2 regions of the Mesorhizobium sp. C416B genome follow, and region 2 is predicted to be linked to the other one. Evidence: riboswitches for the same ligand, from Rfam matches in the RefSeq annotation. Region 2 holds a riboswitch; the other holds the start of a gene.

Region 1 (6,823 bases), 1.6 Mb from region 2:
GGAGCCGGCCGACAATTCGTGGCGCGAGCTGGTGGCGCTGCTCGGCACCATCGAGCCGACCGAGCTGATCGACCCGACCATCGGCGCCGAGCGGCTGCTCTACAGGCTGTTCCACGAACATGGCGTGCGCGTCTTCGGCGGCGTGCCGGTCGCCGACCAATGTTCCTGCTCAAGGGACAAGATACGCGGCATCCTCGAGGGGTTTTCCGCGCAGGAGATCAAGGACAGCACCGAAGATGGCGGCATCCACGTCGCCTGCGAGTTCTGCTCGAAGCAGTACGACTTCGACCCGGCGGAGTTTGCAACTCAGTAGCATCTCTTCCTTCTCCCCGTTCACGGGGAGAAGGTGCCCGAAGGGCGGATGAGGGCAGCGCGAACTTTGGTGAATGGCCGCGCATAGCCTAGGTCATGTGCGTGGAAGATAACCTCATGACTCTGGCGCTGCCCCTCATTGCCCTGCCGGGCATTTCTCCCCGTATAGTGACGGGGAGAAAACCCCTAATTTACCGTCCGTCGGGTCCCCGGCAGATCCAGCGAAAACGCGGGAATAGCGACGTCGAACGTCTCGCCCTTTTTGTTGCGCATGGTGTAGTGGCCGACCATGAAGCCGGAGGGCGTCGAGAGCGGGCAGCCTGACGTGTATTGATAGCTGTCGCCGGGATTGAGCTCAGGCTGGTCGCCGACCACGCCGGCGCCGCGCACTTCCTCGACCCGGCCGCTGCCGTCGGTGATGTGCCAGTAACGCGCCATAAGCTGCACGAAATCGTCCGACTGGTTGTCGATCGTCACCTGGTAGCCCCAGACATAACGGTTCTCCGCCGGGTCCGAGCGGTCCTCCAGGTAGAACGGTCTGACCTGCACTTCGATGTTGCGCGTGACGGCGCGGTACATGGGCTGCTCCGGTTGCGCAGCAGGGAACATTTGTCGCGCCATGCGGTTTGATACGCGCAGAGCGGCATGTCCTGCCAGCCTCAAAGCGCAGTGCCGACAAACAATGTCATTTAAGTGACACATGACAATGTTGGTGTGCGCAAACCTTGCCGGCGACTCAAGGCCCATCTGTCGACTGACAAAGCAGCCGCGAGCGGCCTTTCCGGAGTGACCAGATCTCGATGGAACCAGCTCTCACAGCCGCCTTCGCTTCCTCCGCTTTGCTTCTTTCCAATCTCGCCAGCATCCTGCTTGCTTCGTCGAAACTGCAAGCGCGTCGCCTTATCCCTCCGCCGTCCGGCGAGCAGCCACCGGTCTCGATCGTCGTGCCGTCGCGCGGCGTGGAGCCGTTCACACAAGAGACGCTGCAGCGAGCCTTCTCGCTCGACTGGCCGCGCTACGAACTGATCTTCTGCGTCGCTCACGCCGACGATCCCGTCGTCAAACTGATAAACAGGGCGATCGTCCTGTTTCCCAACGTGCCGGCCCGGCTGCTGATCGGCGACGACCGCGTCAGCAGCAACCCGAAGCTCAACAACTGCGTCAAGGGCTGGGAAGCGGCGCGCTATCATTGGGTTATTCTGGCGGATTCCAACGTGCTGATGCCAAGGGATTACGTCCAGCACCTGATGGCGGCCTGGCGGACCAATACCGGGCTTATCTGCTCGACGCCGATCGGCTCGCGGCCGGATGGCTTCTGGGCCGAGGTCGAATGCGCGTTCCTCAACACGCTGCAGGCGCGCTGGCAATATGCCGGCGAGGCGCTTGGCCTCGGCTTTGCCCAGGGCAAGAGCATGCTGTGGAACAAGCCGATGCTCGATACCAATGGCGGTATCCGCGCGCTGGCCGCCGAGATCGCCGAGGATGCTGCTGCAACCAAGCTGGTCAACGGACTGGGCCTGCACGTCAATCTCGTTGCCTCGCCTTTCGAGCAACCACTGGGGCAGCGCCGACTTGCCGACATCTGGTCGCGCCAGGCGCGCTGGGCGCGGTTGCGCCGCGTCACCTTCCCGCTGTTTTTCGCACCCGAGATCCTGACCGGCGTCGCCGTGCCGTTGGCGTTGGCGCTGGTGGCGGCCGCAAGTGCCGGCATCAGCCTGCCGGCCACGGTGTTGGCCGTGCTGACGGCGGCCTACATTCCCGAATGCGCGCTGGCCGCGGCCAAGGGCTGGCACCTGTCGCTGCGCATGGTCCCGGCGATGATGGTGCGCGACATGATGCTTCCCGCCATCTGGGCGCGCGGCTGGCTGAGCGGCGCCGTCGACTGGCGCGGCAACATCATGACCATCGGCACCAAGACGGCCGAACTGGAAGAGGTTTCGTCGGGAGCGTGACGCCTCGCGGCCTATCCGGCTGCCTTCAGCGCCTGCGCAACGTCCTCCAGCAGATCGTCCGTGTCCTCAAGGCCGACCGACAGCCTGAGCGTTCCCGGCCCGATGCCGAGCTCGGCGCGCGCTTCATCGCTGAGGTTCTTGTGCGTGGTGGTCGCCGGATGGGTGATCAGGCTCTTGGCGTCGCCGAGATTGTTGGAGATCAGCACGATGTCGAGCGCGTTCTGCAAGGCGAAGGCCGCCTGCTTGCCGCCCTTCACGTCGAGGCAGATCAGCGTCGATCCGCCCGTCATCTGCTTCTTGACGATGTCGGCCTGCGGGTGGTCGGCGCGGCCGGGATAGATGACGCGGGCGATTTCCGGCCGTCCTGCCAGGAAATCCGCGATCTTGGCCGCGCTTTCAGTCTGCTGGCGCACCCGAACCGGCAGCGTCTCCAGGCCCTTGAGCAGCGTCCAGGCGTTGAACGGCGACAGGCTCGGGCCGGTGTGGCGGAAATAGTCGTGCAAATTCTCGTCGATCCATTTCTTGTCCGACAGGATGATGCCGCCGAGACAGCGTCCCTGGCCGTCAATGTGCTTGGTCGCGGAGTAGACGACGATATGGGCGCCGAGCTGCAAGGGCTTCTGCTGCAAGGGCGTGGCAAAGACATTGTCGACGATCAGCCTGGCGCCGATCGAGGTGGCGAGCGCCGCCACCGCTGCGATGTCGACCACTTCCAGCGTCGGATTGGTCGGGCTTTCCAGGAAGAACAGTTTCGTGTTCGGCCGCACCGCCTTTTCCCAGTTGACGATGTCGGTGCCGTCGACCAGCGTTGCCTCGATGCCGTATTTCGGCGCCAGCGTCTCGACCACCCAGCGGCAGGAGCCGAACAGCGCGCGCGCCGCAACGATATGGTCGCCGGCCTTGGCGCTGCACAGCAGCGCTGCCGTCACCGCCGCCATGCCCGACGCCGTGGCGCGGGCATCTTCGGCACCCTCCAGCGCGCACATGCGCTTTTCGAACATGTCGACCGTAGGGTTGGCGTAGCGCGAATAGATGAAGCCCGGCTCCTCGCCCTTGAAACGGGCTTCCGCGGCCTGCGCCGTTTCATAGACATAGCCTTGAGTGAGATACATCGCTTCCGACGTCTCGCCGAACTGGGAACGCAGTGTTCCCCCGTGCACGAGTGCGGTCTGAGGCTTCCAGTTACGCTTCTTGGTGCTCATCGCTTTTGTTCCAGACACAAAAAAACCGGCCGCGAAAGTCGCAACCGGTCCATATGGCCTGGCGGCCCGACGGTCCTTTAGCGACTTGTTTAACGTGGCTGCAAGCCGACCGGCCAAATCACCACGGGATAACGACCCTTTAGACCTCACCTGCGCTTGCGTCAATTGCCGGCTTCATTAAGAGGTTTGTACCAGGCAGGTTCCGCAATAATATCCAGCGGTTTTGCGGCAAGAACCTGCCACAAAGAGACCGACCTTGGAGCGGAGCCAGCCTTTTGCGGCAGACAGGCATTCTTCCCGATCAGGACATTTCCGCGCTGTTTCAGTCCGGCGCGCTGAAGTCGCCGCGCGCGCTCGATGTCGACCAGGTGCAGCCGGCGAGCCTCGATCTCAGGCTCGGCGACAAGGCTTTTCGCGTGCGCGCCTCCTTCCTGCCGGGTCCCGATCATCTGGTGGCCGACAAGCTTCACCGGCTGAAATTGCACGAATTCAGTCTCGCCGAGGGCGCGGTGCTGGAAACCGGCTGCGTCTACATCGTGCCGCTGCTCGAAAGCCTGGCGCTGCCCGCAAACGTGTCGGCCTCGGCCAACCCGAAGAGCTCGACCGGCCGGCTCGACATCTTCACCCGGGTGATGACCGATCGCGGCCATGAGTTCGACAAGATCGCCCCCGGCTATCACGGGCCGCTTTATCTCGAAGTCAGTCCACGCACCTTCCCGATCGTCGTACGCGCCGGATCGAGGCTGTCGCAGATCCGCTTTCGCACTGGCAACGCGCTGTTGTCGGAGGCAGAACTGAACGAATTGCACCGCGCCGAGATGCTGGTGGCGACCGAGCCGCCCAACATTTCCGGCGGCGGCATTGCGCTGTCGATCGATCTTGACGGCGACCAGAACGGCCTGGTCGGCTATCGCGGCAAGCATCACACCGGCTTGGTCGATGTCGACAAGCGCGCCGCCCAGGATGCCGTCGATTTCTGGGAGCCGCTCTATAAGAGCGGCGCCGGCGAACTGGTGCTCGACCCGGACGAGTTCTACATCCTGGTCAGCCGCGAAGCCGTGCACGTGCCGCCGCTCTACGCCGCCGAGATGACGCCCTTCGATCCGCTGGTTGGCGAATTCCGTGTTCACTATGCCGGCTTCTTCGATCCGGGCTTCGGCCATTCGGCCTCAGGCGGCACCGGCAGCCGGGCGGTGCTCGAAGTGCGCAGCCACGAAGTGCCGTTCATCCTCGACCACGGCCAGATTGTCGGCCGGCTGGTCTACGAACACATGCTGAAGCGGCCGCAGGCGCTTTACGGCACCGATCTCGGCTCGAATTACCAGGCGCAAGGCCTCAAGCTCTCCAAGCATTTCCGCCCCGCCGGCTGAACCTTCGATCACCGTCAGGCAAAATACTTGCCTGCGCTGCCTCACCATGCTTGGCTGCCTTTCGGTGGCCGGCAAGAGAACGGCGCGCAAGGGGAACCAAAATGCAGATTTCAAGATGGATCATATCGGCAGCGGGCGCTGCCATGCTGGTGATATCGGCCGGCTCGCTGGCTGAGGCGCAGGAGAAATTGAAGATCGGCACCGAGGGCGCCTATCCGCCCTTCAACACCATCACCGCGGACGGCAAGATCGAGGGCTTCGACATCGACATTGCCAATGCGCTGTGTGCGCAGATGAAGGTCGAGTGCGAGATCGTCACCCAGGACTGGGACGGCATCATCCCGGCGCTGCAGGCGAAAAAGTTCGACGCCATCATCGCCTCGATGAGCATCACCGAGGAGCGCAAGAAACAGGTCGCCTTCACCAACAAATACTACACGACGCCGCTGGCGCTGGTGGCGCCGAAGGACAGCGACCTCACTTCCACCGAACCGGCAGCCCTTGCCGGCAAGACGGTGGGCGCGCAGGCCTCGACCACCCAGGCCGACTATGCGCAGGACGCCTATGGCAAGGCCGGCGCCGAGGCGAAACTCTACCCCACCCAGGAAGAGGCGATCACCGACCTGCAGAACGGCCGTCTCGACGCCGTCATCTCCGACAAATTCGTGCTGATGGACTGGCTGAAGAAGGCGAGCGAAGGCTGCTGCAAGCTTGTCGGCGACGTCAAGGGCACCGAGACGCAAGCCGGCATCGCTGTCCGCCTGGAGGACACGGCGCTGCGCGACAAGCTGAATGCGGCGATAGACGCCATCGTCGCCGACGGCACTTACAAGAAGATCCAGGCCAAGTATTTCGATTTCGATATTTATTGAGTCCCGTCCGCCGGCGTCAGCCGCGAAAGAGATACTCTTTCGCGGCGCCAAGGCAGGCATGAAAATGGCCGATAAACAGCAGTTCGCGTGCGGCCAAACGTTTCCTGCCCCAAAAGCCTTCGGTCAGTTTGACCTCGTCGAGCGAAGCGTTTGAGCCGCGCTTCAACGGGAACAACTGCTTGTCGAGGCAACCGAGGACATGGGCCTTGGCGGAGTCGATGCCGCAGACCTTGCCATTGTTGTTCAGCCTGTCGCTGCGAAGCGCTGATGTCATGTGATCCGTGTTGCGCATCAGAAAGCTCACCTGGGCTTTCGAATAGCCGGTTGCCAGAAGACGGCTCGTCATCGCCAAACGGGCTTCACGATAGGACTTCGGGCTGCACTGGCCGGCGCTAAAGGCCACCGACGGTTGGGTCAGGAACAGGGCCACGCCCGTGAACACAATGACAAGCCGCATTCCGTTCATTTCCGGCTCCCAAATTGTGATGCTGCCTCAAAGCGCCTTCACCGCCACCTTAACCGGCTGCTCAATCTCCAGCGGGTTGCGCAGCGGCAGGCCGAAATCCGCGGCCTCGATCTCGAACACGTCGCCGGCCTGAGTCTTGATGCCGTCGGCAAAGGACAGCGTCGCCGTGCCGAACATGTGCACATGCACGTCGCCCGGCTGGCGGAAGGCCGAATATTTGAAGTGATGATGTTCGAGATTGGCGATTGTGTGCGACATGTTCGCTTCGCCCGACAGGAACGGCTTTTCCCACAGCAAATTGCTGTCGCGATAGATTCGCGATGAGCCCCTGACGTCGGCCGGCAGGTCGCCGATCAGGATTTCCGGCCCGAACGAGGCGTTGCGCAGTTTGGAATGTGCCAGGAACAGATAGTTCACCCGCTCGGTAACATGATCGGAAAACTCGTTCGACAGCGTGAAGCCGACGCGGAACGGCGCGCCGTCGTCGCCGATGACATAGATGCCGGCGATTTCCGGCTCCTCGCCGGCGTCCTGCGCGAAGGCCGGCGACATCAATGCGGCGCCCGGCGCCACCGCCATGGTGCCGTTGCCCTTGTAGAACCATTCCGGCTGCACGCCGGTCTGGCCCTTGGCCGGCTTGCCGCCTTCG
Region 2 (6,823 bases):
GGCAGCGGGCGGATCGGCTTGCCGGCCGGAGAAACGCCGATTTTCGTGCCGCGTGTTCCGTATTTTCCTGCCGGCACGTTACGCGAAGTGCTGCATCCGAATGGCTCGGCGCCGGCTGGCGATGCTGATTTTGGGGCGGTGCTGGCCGAGGTCGGCCTCGAGCGGCTGTCATCCTCGCTCGACCGTTCCGCACGCTGGGAGCGTGAACTCAACGATGACGAACAGCGGTCGCTGGCCTTCGCTAGGCTGGCCTTGCGGCAGCCGAAATGGGTGATCATCGACGAAGCGATGGACGCGTTCGATGGTCCTTCGCTGCGAAGGGTGCTGTCCATGCTGGAGAAACGCCTGCCGGAAACCGCGATCCTCAACATCGGGCGCGGACTGCACAATGGTCATTTCTTTCCACGCGCATTGAACATCGTGAAGGATACGGGTGCTGCGCCACTGAAACCCGCTCGAGTCAGGACCGGCGCCATCGACCCGCCGCCGAAAGCGGCCGTGCGGCGAAAGAAGTAGAAGGGGCTTTATTTCGCCGCGATCGCGGCGAAGATTCACGGGTCGAAACATCCGTGGTGCGGCCATGCTCGATGCGCTCAGCCTGCTTGCCTGCCTTGCCTGCACCACGCCCGTGGCTGCCCCGGCCGTTGCCGTGGATGTCGAACTGGTGCTGGCCGTCGACATCTCACAGTCGATGGACGAGAGGGAGTTCGCGCTGCAGCGCGCTGGCTATGTCGAGGCGCTCAGGCATCCCGATTTCATCAAGGCCGTGCGCTCGGGAACCACCGGGCGCATCGCGCTTGCCTATTTCGAATGGGCGGGCGTCGTGCGCGAGGATGGCGTCATCGCCTGGCAGGTGATCGACAGCGCAGAGAGCGCCAACGCCTTCGCCGACAGAATAGAAGCGCGGCCGTTCCGCAGCTTTCGCGGCACCTCGATTTCCGGTGCGCTTGCCTTCGGCGCCGGGCTGTTCGAGGGCACGGGGTTCGATGCGCCACGCAGCGTCATCGACATTTCCGGCGACGGTCCCAACAACACCGGGCTGCCCGTCGCCACGACACGCGATGCGGCGGTGGCCAAGGGCATCGTCATCAACGGCCTGCCGATCCTGATCAGCCCGTCGCTGACCTTCAGCCATCTCGACCAGTATTATGACGACTGCGTCACCGGTGGGCCCGGCTCCTTCGTGTTGCCGATCTATGCGGCCTCGGAATTCGCCACCGCCATACGCCGCAAGCTGATCCTGGAGGTGAGCGGCATCGCCGATGCGACCATGGTCCCGATCGATGCCGCTGCACCCATGGACTGCCTACAGGGCGAACGCGACCGGCGGCTATATTCCGACCCATATCTGCCGGAACTCGACAAATGAGGTTTGAGGCAGTTCGGAGGGGAAAGCCGCTGCGCGGCTTGTCGGCAAACTTCAGGCCGGCCGTGCACCGTATTTGTCGCGAAATTCGGCATAGAGATCGCGGCGCCAGCGCCGGCCGCCGACATAGCCACGCAACAGCTGCGGCAGCGAATAGCCAAGCGCCTTCGACGACCGGTTGGCCATATAGCCGGAGAACGCCTGCGAAACCCTGCCCTTGAGTGCATCGGCGATGAGCTGCCGGGCGATCATGTAAGGCGGAATGTAGGGGTAGCGGTCGGCGATATAGGGGTGCTTGTCGATCAAGCTCGCATAGGCTTCGACATAGCCGTCCCGGCGACCGGAGATCGAATTCTCCGAGTTGTACTTTTTCCAGTCGATCACTTCGGACAGCTGCGCGCCGCTGCGACGGGCAAAGCGCAGCAACAATTCGCGATCCTGCATGCGCGTGACGTCACTGTCGTAGCCGCCGATGGCCAGCAGCGACTCGCGCCGGGCGGTGATTGCCGTCCCGGCAATGAAGATGGTCTGCGCGACAAGGGCCCGCTCCAGCGAGTCGCGGCTCAGCAGCGCCTCGCGGTTGACGCAGTTGGTGCGGCGATTGCCCTTCAGCGACACGAAGGAACTGATCAGCACTTCGAGCGAGGGATTTTTGTCGAACTGCTCCAGCGTCCGCGCCAGGCGATCCGGCAAATAGACGTCGTCGGAATCGAGGAATGTCACCACCGGCGCCTGCGCCCGCTCGATGCCGGCATTGCGGGCGGCATTGGCGCCGCGCCATTTCGAGCCAACATAGATCAGCCGTGGATCGCGGATTTCGGCAAGTGCGGCTGCCGTACCGTCGGTCGAGCCGTCATCGACGACAATGTGTTCGAACCGGGGAAAATTCTGCGCCAGCACGCTCTCCACGGCGCGCACCACCTTGCTGCGGCGATTGTGCGTCGGTGTGATCACCGAGATCAGCGGAGCGAGGTCGGTTGCCTTGGACATGTTGCTTCGATTGTGCCCCCAAATGCCTGGAGGCCGGAGGTTTTGATGGTCGCCGTCCAAGCCTTACACCGGGATGGCATTCGATTCGACGCTACAAAAAACCAGCGGCAATGTCATCACAAACTGTTGAGCCAGGACGCCGGTAAGCCGGCCGATTACCCCAGACGTAATCGACCGATGGCCATCATGTCTGCAGATTGCGCCAACGAAGCCGGTCGTCGGGCTTCGATCTCACAGGGAGTTCAGCCATGGCCGCCTACGCCGTCGCCCATATGCGTCAAGTCACAATGGGCCCGCAGATTGTCGAGTATCTGCAGAGGATCGACGCCACATTGGAGCCGTTCGGCGGCCGCTTCCTTGTCCAGGGCGGCGACATGGACGTGGTCGAAAACGAATGGCCCGGGCACCTGATCGTCATCGAGTTTCCGGACAGGGCGCATGCGTGGGGCTGGTACGATTCATCAGCCTATCGCGAGATTCTGGCCTTGCGCACCGACAACTCCCACGCCGATGTGATCATCGCCGATGGCGTTCAGACCCGCACAAGGCGACGGACGTGCTGGAATAGGGGCAAACTACCGCTTCAGCAAGAACACCGCTTGCTGGCCGAAGAAATTCCAGAACCACCATGGCATCGACAGGCCGATCTTCTGGCCGTTGCCGTCGAGCGCGGTGGCTTTCTCGACCGAGGCGCCGAGTTCCTCGACCAGATTGACGAAGTCGCGGATGGTGCAGAAATGGATGTTGGGCGTGTCGTACCAGGAATAGGGCAGGTCCGCGGTCACCGGCATCCGGCCCTTGACGAACAGCGACAGCCGCACCCGCCAGTGGCCGAAATTGGGGAAGGAGACGATGGCGCGGTTGCCGATTCGTAGCAGCTCGTCGAGCACCAGCTTCGGGTTGCGGGTCGCCTGCAGCGTCTGTGACAGGACGACGAAGTCAAAACCCTTGTCCGGATAGAATTCGAGGTCGGTGTCGGCATCGCCCTGGATGACCGAGAGGCCGCGCGCAACGCATTCATTGACGCCTCGCTGTGACAGCTCCAGCCCGCGGCCGTCGACCTGCTTGGTCTCCTGCAGGAGTTCGAGCAGCAGGCCGTCGCCGGAGCCGACATCGAGCACCCGCGACTGCGGCGGTATCAGGTTGGCCACGACTTCGAGGTCGACGCGCTGGCTGCCATTGACGCTCATGAGGCGAGCCCCCTTGCGCGGGCCGCCGAGCCGATGAAGCCCTTGATGGCGGCAAACAGTTCGGGTTCATCGAGCAGGAAGGCATCATGGCCGCGGTCGGTGTCGATCTCGACGAAGGAGACGGAGGCGCCGGCGGCGTTGAGCGCATGCACGATCGAGCGGCTCTCCTCGGTCGGGAACAGCCAGTCCGAGGTGAAGGACACCAGGCAGAAGCGGGTCTTGGTCCCGGCAAAGGCATCTGCCAACCGGCCGCCATGGTCGGCGGCGAGGTCGAAATAATCCATCGAACGGGTCATGTAGAGGTAGGAGTTGGCGTCGAAGCGGTCGACGAATGTCATGCCCTGGTGGCGCAGATAGCTTTCGATCTGGAAATCTGCGTCGAAACCGAAGGTCAGCGCTTCGCGGTCCTGCAGATTGCGGCCGAATTTCCGATGCAGGGCGGCTTCCGACAGATAGGTGATGTGGGCGGCCATGCGCGCCACGGCGAGCCCCTTTTCCGGGCGCTTGCCGTGCTCGAAATATTTGCCGCCATGCCAGTCCGGATCAGCCATGACAGCCTGGCGGCCGACCTCGTGGAAGGCGATGTTCTGCGAGGAATGGCGTGCGCCTGTGGCGATCGGCAGGGCCGAGAAGACGCGCTCGGAATAGCATGACGCCCATTCCAGCACCTGCATGCCGCCCATCGAGCCGCCGAGCACGCAAAACAGCTTTTCGATGCCGAAATGGTCGACCAGCATCAGTTGCGCCCGCACCATGTCGCGGATGGTGATGATTGGCAGGTCGAGGCCGTAGGGCTTGCCGGTGGCGGGATTGGTCGAGGCCGGACCGGTGGAGCCGAGGCAGCCGCCGATGACGTTGGAGCAAATGACGAAGAAGCGGTTGGTGTCGATGATCTTGCCGGGACCGATCAGCACTTCCCACCAGCCGGGTTTGCCGGTCACCGGATTGGTGCTGGCGACATGCTGGTCGCCGGTCAGCGCGTGGCAGACCAGGATGGCGTTGGTGCGGGCATCGTTGAGGGCGCCATATGTCTGGTAGGCGATCTGGAACGGCGACAAAAGCGTGCCGGCGTCGAGCTTCAGCGGCTTGTCAGGGCCAAAACGCAACACAGGGCTCGACGGGTTGTCTGCCTCGTTGTTGGTTTTTGTAGCGCGGAGCGCGGCCATGTGACTCTCCTTGCCCGCCGTCAGGCAATAAAAAACCGGCAATGCGATCGCAAAGCCGGTTACGTCACGCAAACGGCCCTTTAGCGAGTTGTTTAACGTGGCTGCAAGCCGACCGGCCAAATCACCACGGAACTGTTACGTTCTTCTAGAACTCGTGCGGCCCGGCGTCAACGGCCAGCTATTGCCCGCCTCTCGACATTCGCGGCTACGGCTTGTATTTCCGCTGCGGCCTCCGGACGGAGGCATTCTCGATGGATTTGCGACATGGACAAGACAGCGGACAAGGCACGGCCGACGCCCCGCGCGGGCATTATGGACATCGACGCCTATGTGCCGGGCAAGAGCACGGCCCCGGCCGGCGTTGCCAAGGTCCATAAATTGTCGTCGAACGAGAACCCGCTCGGCCCGTCGCCGAAGGCGATCGAGGCCGCGCGTGAAGTGGCTGCCAAGCTCGATGTCTATCCCGACGGCACCGCCCGCCGGCTGCGCGAGGCGATCGCCGAGGTGCATGGCCTCAACCCGGCGAACATCATCTGCTCCAACGGTTCCGACGAGATTTTGGGCCTGCTGGCGCAGACCTATCTTGCGCCAGGCGATGAGGCGATTTTTACCGAACATGCCTTCATGGTCTACAAGATCTACATTCAGTCGGCGGGGGCCAAGCCGGTTGCTGTGAAGGAAACCGAGGAACGCGCCGACGTCGACGCGATCCTGGCCGCGGTGACGCCGCGGACCAAAATCATCTTCCTCGCCAATCCCAACAATCCGACCGGAACCTATCTGCCGTTCCAGGAGGTCCGCCGCCTGCATTCCGCTCTCCCGGGCAACGTGCTTCTGGTGCTCGACGCGGCCTATGCCGAATATGTCAGGCGCAATGACTATGAGGCCGGCATCGAGCTGGCGGGCAGCGCACAGAATGTGGTAATGACCCGCACCTTCTCCAAGCTTGGCCTTGGCGGCGCGCGCATCGGCTGGATGTATGGCCCACTGCACATCGTCGATGCCATCAACCGCATCCGCGGCCCTTTCAACGTTAACGCAACAGCGATCGAGGCCGGCATTGCCGCCATCCGCGACCGCGCCCATGTCGAGCGCAGTTCGTTGCACAACGAGACCTGGCTTACCTGGCTGAATGAAGAGCTGACGAAGCTTGGGCTGCGCGTGACGCCCAGCGTCGGCAATTTCGTCCTCATCCACTTTCCCGACGACAAGAGGCATTCGGCTGAGGCGGCGGACGACTACCTCACCCAGCGCGGCTATATATTGCGGCGCGTTACCGGCTATGGCTTTCCCAATGCGCTTCGCATGAGCGTCGGCACCGAAGAAGCCAATCGCGGCGTCATCGATGCCCTCACGACATTCCTGAAAAGCTGAAACAATGACAGCACCGATGTTTGAAAAGATCGCGCTGGTCGGCATCGGCCTGATCGGCTCGTCGCTGGCCCGCATCATCCGCCGCGAGGGCCTGGCCCGCCATGTCGCCATCGCGACGCGCAGCCCGACCACGCTGGCACGGGCGAAGGAGCTCGGTCTTGGCGAGAGCTACACCACCGACGCCAGGGAAGCGGTCCGCGACGCCGAACTGATCATCGTCTCGGTGCCGGTGGGATCGTCGGGCGAGGTGGCGCAAGAGATCGCAGCGGCGCTGAAAAAAGGCGCCATCCTCACCGATGTCGGTTCGACCAAGGCCTCCGTCATTGCGCAAATGCAGCCCTATGTGCCGGAAGGCGTGCATTTTATTCCGGGGCACCCGCTGGCAGGTACGGAGAAATCGGGCCCGGATGCGGGTTTCGCCGAGCTGTTCGAAAACCGCTGGTGCATCTTCACGCCGCTGCCGGGAACCGATCCGGCCGCGCTGGAAAAGCTGTCGGAATTCTGGCGGCGCTGCGGCTCCAACATCGACACGATGGACCCGCAGCATCATGACATGACGCTGGCCATCGTTTCGCATCTTCCGCACATCATTGCCTACAACATCGTCGGCACGGCCGACGATCTGGAATCGGTGACCAAGTCGGAAGTGATCAAATATTCGGCTTCCGGTTTCCGCGACTTCACCCGTCTGGCCGCCTCCGACCCGACCATGTGGCGCGACGTATGCCTGCACAACA

The links. A riboswitch is a leader RNA that binds a small molecule or an ion and turns the genes downstream of it on or off. The one in region 2 is predicted to bind S-adenosylmethionine.
Region 1: linked by a shared signal. The riboswitch ahead of NLY43_RS14525 (O-succinylhomoserine sulfhydrylase) and the one ahead of metX (homoserine O-acetyltransferase MetX) in region 2 are both predicted to bind S-adenosylmethionine.

Annotation. Positions count from the first base shown of each region.
Region 1 covers NZ_CP100471.1:2,963,923-2,970,745, reverse strand. Annotated here, with positions in the region: gene NLY43_RS14540 (Hsp33 family molecular chaperone) at 1-313, shown strand, start outside; gene apaG (Co2+/Mg2+ efflux facilitator ApaG/CorD) at 499-891, opposite strand; gene NLY43_RS14530 (ceramide glucosyltransferase) at 1,113-2,264, shown strand; gene NLY43_RS14525 (O-succinylhomoserine sulfhydrylase) at 2,276-3,466, opposite strand; SAM riboswitch at 3,524-3,601, opposite strand; gene NLY43_RS14520 (2'-deoxycytidine 5'-triphosphate deaminase) at 3,742-4,836, shown strand; gene NLY43_RS14515 (ABC transporter substrate-binding protein) at 4,938-5,708, shown strand; gene NLY43_RS14510 (hypothetical protein) at 5,725-6,174, opposite strand; gene araD1 (AraD1 family protein) at 6,202-6,823, opposite strand, start outside.
Region 2 covers NZ_CP100471.1:4,518,526-4,525,348, forward strand. Annotated here, with positions in the region: gene NLY43_RS22085 (ABC transporter ATP-binding protein/permease) at 1-516, shown strand, start outside; gene NLY43_RS22090 (DUF1194 domain-containing protein) at 581-1,369, shown strand; gene NLY43_RS22095 (glycosyltransferase family 2 protein) at 1,421-2,356, opposite strand; partial or broken gene NLY43_RS22100 (DUF1330 domain-containing protein) at 2,605-2,924, shown strand; gene metW (methionine biosynthesis protein MetW) at 2,932-3,546, opposite strand; gene metX (homoserine O-acetyltransferase MetX) at 3,543-4,712, opposite strand; SAM riboswitch at 4,773-4,850, opposite strand; gene hisC (histidinol-phosphate transaminase) at 4,977-6,086, shown strand; gene NLY43_RS22120 (prephenate/arogenate dehydrogenase family protein) at 6,091-6,823, shown strand, end outside.